2 regions of the Micromonospora sp. WMMD712 genome follow, and region 1 is predicted to be linked to the other one. Evidence: riboswitches for the same ligand, from Rfam matches in the RefSeq annotation. Region 1 holds a riboswitch; the other holds the start of a gene.

Region 1 (3,350 bases):
TCAAGCGGCTCCAGGCGTCGATGCCGAAGACCGTGGTGTCCGTCCAGGGATGCCCGACCATCACCGGCGTGATGAATTCGGATGCCCGCACCGCCATCAAGACCGCCTGCGCCCAGGTCGGCGACCCGTACGTCTTCAACACCGCCGGACCGGACACGTTCGACTGCTCCGGCCTGACCCAGTACGCCTACAAGGCCGCCGGGATCTATCTGCCGCACTTCACCGGCGACCAGTGGAAGAAGGGCAAGCTGGTTTCGCGCTCCGAGGCCCAGCCCGGTGACCTGGTCTTTTTCTTCAGCGACCTGCACCACGTCGGCCTCTACATCGGCAACGGCATGATGGTGCACGCGCCCCGGGCCGGCAAGCCGGTCAACGTGAGCAGCATCAACACCATGCCGATCGCCGGCTTCCGCCGAATCGCCTGATCACCGAGCCCGGCCCCCGCGAAGGCCGCGCCGCGCAGCACCGCCCGAAGGCCCCCGGTCTCACCAGACCGGGGGCCTTCGACGCGCGGCGGACATCGACGCCGGCCACGGGCCTGTACGGTGTGTCACGGCCGGTCGGGTTGCGGATCGACGGCGATCGTCTCTACTCTGGCCAATTGTCGGCCGGTAGCTGCACCGCCCAGCCGGGTGGTGACGGTGCGACACCGCCGAGTCGCCTCCGGGCGAGCCGGGGACCCAGGTACGCCGGGGTGAATCCGCAGCGGCGCTGCGGTAGGGCGCTCTCCCTTCCCGCCCGAACCCGTCAGCTAACCCGGTAGGCGGTAGAGGAAGAAGGAGAACGGAGCCCGGTGGCACACCATGCTCCGCGGCGCCCGTCACGCCGGTCGGCCGACGCCGACCGGACGCCGGCCGCGCCGCGTCCCCGCTGGTCACGCTGCACCACCGTCCTCGCCGCACTGGTCGGCGTCGCCGTCGTCCTGACCGGCGCACCGACCGTGGCCCACGCCGACCCCTCGGTCGCCGAGATCGAGCGGCAGATCGACGAGGACTGGAACAAGCTCGAACCGATCATCGAGCGGCACAACGCCACCCGGCAGGACCTCGCCGCCAAGCGCAAGCAGGCCGACGCGCTCGCCGCGCAGATCGGGCCCCTCCAGCGCCAGGTGGACGAGGCGTTGAAGAAGGTCGGCGGCCTCGCCGCCGAGGCGTACAAGGGCGACAACCTGTCGGTGGTCAACGCCCTGCTCGGCAGCCGCACGCCCAGTCAGATGATGGGGCAACTGGAGCTGCTCGACCGGTTCGCCCAGCGCCAGCAGCACGACGTCCAGGCGGTCGTCGACCTCCGCGACGAACTGGCCGCGAAGAAGCAGCCCCTCGACGAGATGGTCGTTCAGCTCACCCGCACCGAGGCCCAGCTCGCCGCGAAGAAGAAGCAGATCAACGCCGAGATCGACCGCCTGCAGAAGCTGCGGCTGAAGGTCTACGGCAACGGAGGCGGCGGCCCCCTGAAGCCCGCCCCCTGCCCGGCGTCCTACCCGGGCGGCGGCGCGGGGACGGCGGTGAAGTTCGCCTGCGCCCAGATCGGCAAGCCCTACGTCTGGGGTGCCGAGGGCCCGAACTCGTACGACTGCTCGGGGCTGATGCTGGCCTCGTGGGCGAAGGCCGGCGTCTCGCTGCCGCACAACGCGGCCCAGCAGCGGTCGGTGACCGCCCGCGTCAGCCGCGCCGACCTGCGCCCCGGCGACCTGGTCTTCTACTACTCCGACCTGCACCACGTCGGCATGTACGTGGGCGGGGGCTGGGTGGTGCACGCCTCCCGGGCCGGCGTCCCGGTGAAGATGAAGCGCGTCGACGACGGCCCGATCCACAGCTACGGCCGCCCCTCCTGAGGAGGCAAGGAAGGGCCCCTTCTTAACGCATACGGTCGAGAAGGGGCCCCTTCTCACACCCTGGCGAGGGCGGCGTGGCGCGCCGCCGCCCGCAGCCGCAGCCGCAGCGGGAGGGTCGGCGGGGCGGCGTCAGCGGGGCGGCCAGGTGCGCCAGTTGCGCCAGGAGCGGCTCGGGGTCGGGCCGCGCTGGCCCTGGTAGCGCGAGCCGTAGACCGCCGAACCGTACGGGTGCTCGGCCGGCGACGACAGCCGGAAGATGCAGAGCTGGCCGATCTTCATGCCCGGCCAGAGCGTGATCGGCAGGTTCGCCACGTTGGACAGCTCCAGCGTGACGTGGCCGGTGAAGCCCGGGTCGATGAAGCCGGCCGTGGAGTGGGTGAGCAGCCCCAGCCGGCCCAGCGAGCTCTTGCCCTCCAGCCGGCCGGCGAGCTGATCGCCGAGCGAGATCACCTCCAGCGTGGAGGCGAGCACGAACTCGCCGGGGTGCAGCACGAACGGCTCGCCGTCGGGCACCTCGATCATGGAGGTCAGGTCGTCCTGCTGCACGGACGGGTCGATGTGCGTGTAGAGGTGGTTGTTGAAGACCCGGAAGAGCTTGTCGAGGCGTACGTCGATGCTCGACGGCTGCACCAGGGTCGGCTCGAACGGCTCCAGCGCGAGCGTGCCGGCCTTCAGCTCGGCGACGAGGTCGCGGTCGGAAAGCAGCATCGCAACACCATAGCGAGGTGCGTGGGTAGGACCGGTCAGCGGGGCTGGTCAGCGGGCCTGCGAATCGGGCGCCCGACCCGCGCGTCGCGCTTCGCGTGTCGTACAGGTGTTCGATAGAATGCGGGCATGGCTTCCTGGTCCGAATTCGCCGCTGACGAGCCACGACTCGCCGACGGGATCCGTCATCTCATGCAGCAGTACGGGCCGGGCTTCGGCTACCTGGCCACCGTCCGCGCCGACGGCGGGCCCCGGGTGCACCCGGTCTCCCCGGTGATCACCGACGAGGGGCTCTTCTGCTTCGTCGTCGACTCGCCGAAGCGGCGCGACCTCGAACGCGACGGCCGCTACGCGCTGCACTCCTTCCCGCCGGAGGACAGCGACGACGAGGCGTACGTGGCCGGGCACGCCCGGCCGGTGACCGACCAGGCCCGGGTTGCCCGGCTCGCCGAGATCGGGCGGGCCGCGCCGCAGGTGGACTGGCGGCTCTTCGAGTTCACCGTCGACGTGGCGATGCTGGCCCGGCGCGGCGACGTCGGCGCCGTCCGCCCCGGCGAGGCGACCGACCGGCCCGCCGTGCAGGTCTGGCTCGACCCCGGAGCCGCCGGAGCTGCGAGCGCCGGCACTACCACCACCACCGACGCCGCGAGCGCCGCCCCGGGCGGGGGCGCGGTCGGCGTACCGGATCGGCGGTCGGCCCTCGACGGGCGCGGTGCCCATCGTGCGGCGGCCTGACCCCCACAGACGCCGGCGCCGGCCCGTCGGGAGACGGAGCCGGCACCGGGGCGATCAGCAGCAGGGGTACGTCAGG
Region 2 (3,350 bases), 2.8 Mb from region 1:
AGTACGTGGCCCGGGAACGCTGGCTGCACCACGCCGCCACGGCGGCCCACCTGCGGGGCGAGCTGTCCATCGGGCAGCTCTGCGACGTCTTCGCCCGCCGGGGCGGCTGGGACCCGCGGCGGCACCCGGTGGAGCAGGAGGTCGTCCTGGCCCGGGCCGTCCGGGACGGCAGACTGGCCCGCTACCGGGCCGCCGCCGCGCGGGAGCGGGCCGCGTGGGACGACGCCGAACTGGCCGCCGCGGCCGCCCGGGCGCTGGCCGCCGAGGCGTACGCCGCCGCCGAGCGCGTCCGCCCCGCCCCCGCGCCGGCTCCCCGCGCGGCGGTGGCCGGTCGGTTCGTCCCGGCCCTCGGCTGGCGGCCGGCCCGCTGGCGCCCGGCCCAATCCAGCTAACCCACGGGCGGTGGCGTGAGGCGGGTCACTGCCGTCCCGGATCGGGCAGGCTGGTCCGATCGGTCCGATCGTGGGCCGCAATTCGCCGACATTCACGACGCGTTGTCCCGTTGCGGGTCGGCTGACGTCTGTCGGGTCGACACTCCCATTGAGTCACGTCAGTCTCCGTATGACCCGTAAGTTGGTCGGCCTCGGCACGTTTACGCAGGTGGAGTGGGGTTGGCAGGGCTTCCGTCGGCCAGTAGTGTCGGCCCGTCCGGTGCGGTACCCGATCGCAAGAGGCGACGCCGCGCCGACCCGCTCAATCGTGACCATCACGAACCGGGGACCCATTGCACGTCCGGGGTGAATCCGCGGGCCACGGCCTGCGGTAGGGCGATCTTCCCGCCCGAATCCGTCAGCTAACCCGGTAGGCGGTGTCGGAAGGAGTTCCATCCTCGTGCAGTTTGACCCCACCCCCCGGGTTGTTCCTCCACCACGGAGCCCGGTGCCCGCGTCCGTCGCCGTCGAGCCGGCGCACTGACCGTCGCACCCCTGCGTACGCCCGCCTGAACGGGCGTCCCCCCAGAAAGCGGACCCCACCGGCCGCGGACACGTCCGCGCCGCCGTGCGCCGACGCGCGCCCGGGTGCCCCCGCTTCCGCCCCGCCCCGTGGAGGAACACGTGAACGATCAGCTCAAGCGGCACCTGCGGCGACTCGCCACGGAACGCCCCTACCAGGTCGTCGCCGGCTCCGCCGCGGCGCTGCTGCTGGCCTCCGGCACCGGCGCGCTGCTCGCCGCCGTCGACGACGACCCCGCCCCGCAGCGGACCACCAACGCCGCCGTGGCCGAGGTCGCGCCCCGCCTCGACGGCGCGGCCAGCCGCGCCCAGGCCCGGGTCGCCGCGCCGCCCGCGACCGCCGCCCCGGGCAGCGCCTCGCCGTCGCCGAGCGCCACCCCGACCACCCCGAACCCCGACCTGACCGCCAGGTCGACGCCGAAGAAGACGACGCCGAAGCCGGCGGCCCCGAAGCCGCCGTCGACCAAGGTCCTCGACTACGACTACGAGGCCCAGACCACCTACTACTACTGCGGCCCGGCGGCGGTGCGCAACGCGCTCTCCGCCACCGGGGTCGACGGCACCCAGGACGCCCTGGCCGTCCGCCTCGGCACCACCGAGATGGGCACCAACTCCGCCTACGACACCACGCGGGTGCTCAACGAGATGGTCAAGGGCGAGCCGTACCGGACCCGGCTGATCCCCGGCGGCGCCGCCACCCCGGCTGAGGCGGAGCGGCTGCGGGCCGACGTGGTGCAGGCGGTCAGCGCCGGGCGCGGCGTCGTGGTCAACATCGCCGGCGACGCCACCGACGTCGACGGCGGCTGGCACTCGTTCCCCGGCGGCCACTACATCGCCGTCGTCGGCTACCGCGACTCCGGGCGCACCGTGCGGATCGCCGACTCGGCGGACCCGGCCGTCCCGGCGTACTGGATCAGCACCGCCGCGCTGGCCCACTGGGCGGCGACGCGGGGCTACTCGGCCTGACAGCACCCTCCCCCCGCCGGCCCCGGCTCTCCTGCGAAGAGAGCCGGGGCCGGTGCCGTCTCCGGGTAGGCAGGACGATCAGACAATGGGGAGTGGGTCATCGCGTCGGCGGCGCGCCGCATGAACTCGTGCATCGGCCCGCTCCGACGCGGGTTGTGCGATTATCGCACCATGGCTGATGACCAGGAGTGGTGCTTCGTCGGCGAGCAGGTGCGGCACGCCCGGCTGTCCCTGGGGATGTCGCAGCAGGATCTCGCCGGGGCGGTGGGTCTCGACCGCACCATGCTGGCCAAGGTCGAGGCGGGCACCCGGCGGCTGGACGGCCTCGAACTGGCGCGGCTGTCGCGTGCGCTGCGGGTGTCGATGAATTACCTGATCGAGCCACGGCCGACTGTACTGTCCCGGCGGTCCGCGCCGGTGACCGAGGAGATCGGCACCGAGGCCGCCCGCGCGGCCGAGCGGCTGGAGATCGCCCTCGTCGAGTGGCTTCGTGACGTACGTCAACTCGTGGGGCTCGGCGTGCTGGACACTCGTCCACCGCTCCGTTACCCGGGCGCCGTCACGGTCGAGGACGAGGCCCGGCAGGCGGCGCAGTGGCTCAGGCGCGAGTGCGGAATCGATGACGGGCCGATCGGCAGCATCGTCGAGGTCTGTGAACGGGCCGGCCAGTGGACTCTGGTGACCGACCTGCCCGGCGACGGGGCATCGCTGATCGAGGGTGACCTCGCGGTCGCGGTGGTGAGCACCTCGGGCGATCCTGGTCGCCGACGGGCGACGGCCGCGCATGAGCTGGGCCATCTGATCATCGGCGACGAGTACTCCAGCGATCTGGGCGTCAGCGCGTCGCGGACGCACCGTGAGTCCGCCATCGACGCCTTCGCCGCAGAACTGCTGCTGCCCGCCCAGGTGCTGGCGGCCGCGCGGGATGCCGGCCCGGTGACCCGGGACCTGCTGGTGGGTCACGCGGCTCGATACCGGACCTCCTGGTTGCTGGCGCTGCGGCAGGCGGAGCAGGCGGAGGTCATCGACGCGCCGATCCGGCGACTCTGGAGCCAGAACCGGCCGACCCGGGCGGAGTTCATGGAGGCTCTGGGCTGGGTTCCGCAGCCGGATCTCGCCTCCGTGCGGGTGCCGCCGGCCTACGCGCACGCCGTGATGGAGGCGTTGCGGATCGGTCGCATCACCCGAACCAGGGCGGTCGAGCTGATGCACGGTCAAGTCACCGAGCCGGACCTGCCGGACAACGACGACCTGGAGATCGAGCCGTGAGCCTGCTTGCGCCGACGGCCGTCCTGGTGCTGGACACCATGGTGCTCGGCCACTTCACCCTCGCCGACCGGCTCGACGTTCTGCACGACCTGTTGATCGATGCGGACTGCTGGACAACGCAGGTGGTGGTCGAGGAACTACGGGTGGGCTCGGCCGCCCGGC

Evidence for each region. A riboswitch is a leader RNA that binds a small molecule or an ion and turns the genes downstream of it on or off. The one in region 1 is predicted to bind cyclic di-AMP.
Region 2: it holds a riboswitch for cyclic di-AMP, as region 1 does, so the genes downstream of both, O7633_RS30910 (C39 family peptidase) here and O7633_RS19430 (NlpC/P60 family protein) in region 1, are expected to answer to the same signal.

The regions. Positions count from the first base shown of each region.
Region 1 covers NZ_CP120743.1:4,494,138-4,497,487, forward strand. The annotation lists gene O7633_RS19425 (C40 family peptidase) at 1-425, shown strand, start outside; cyclic di-AMP (ydaO/yuaA leader) riboswitch at 641-781, shown strand; gene O7633_RS19430 (NlpC/P60 family protein) at 794-1,834, shown strand; gene dcd (dCTP deaminase) at 1,964-2,542, opposite strand; gene O7633_RS19440 (pyridoxamine 5'-phosphate oxidase family protein) at 2,669-3,274, shown strand; gene O7633_RS19445 (zinc metalloprotease) at 3,346-3,350, opposite strand, start outside.
Region 2 covers NZ_CP120743.1:7,291,457-7,294,806, forward strand. The annotation lists gene O7633_RS30905 (hypothetical protein) at 1-392, shown strand, start outside; cyclic di-AMP (ydaO/yuaA leader) riboswitch at 681-823, shown strand; gene O7633_RS30910 (C39 family peptidase) at 1,044-1,919, shown strand; gene O7633_RS30915 (XRE family transcriptional regulator) at 2,091-3,188, shown strand; gene O7633_RS30920 (hypothetical protein) at 3,185-3,350, shown strand, end outside.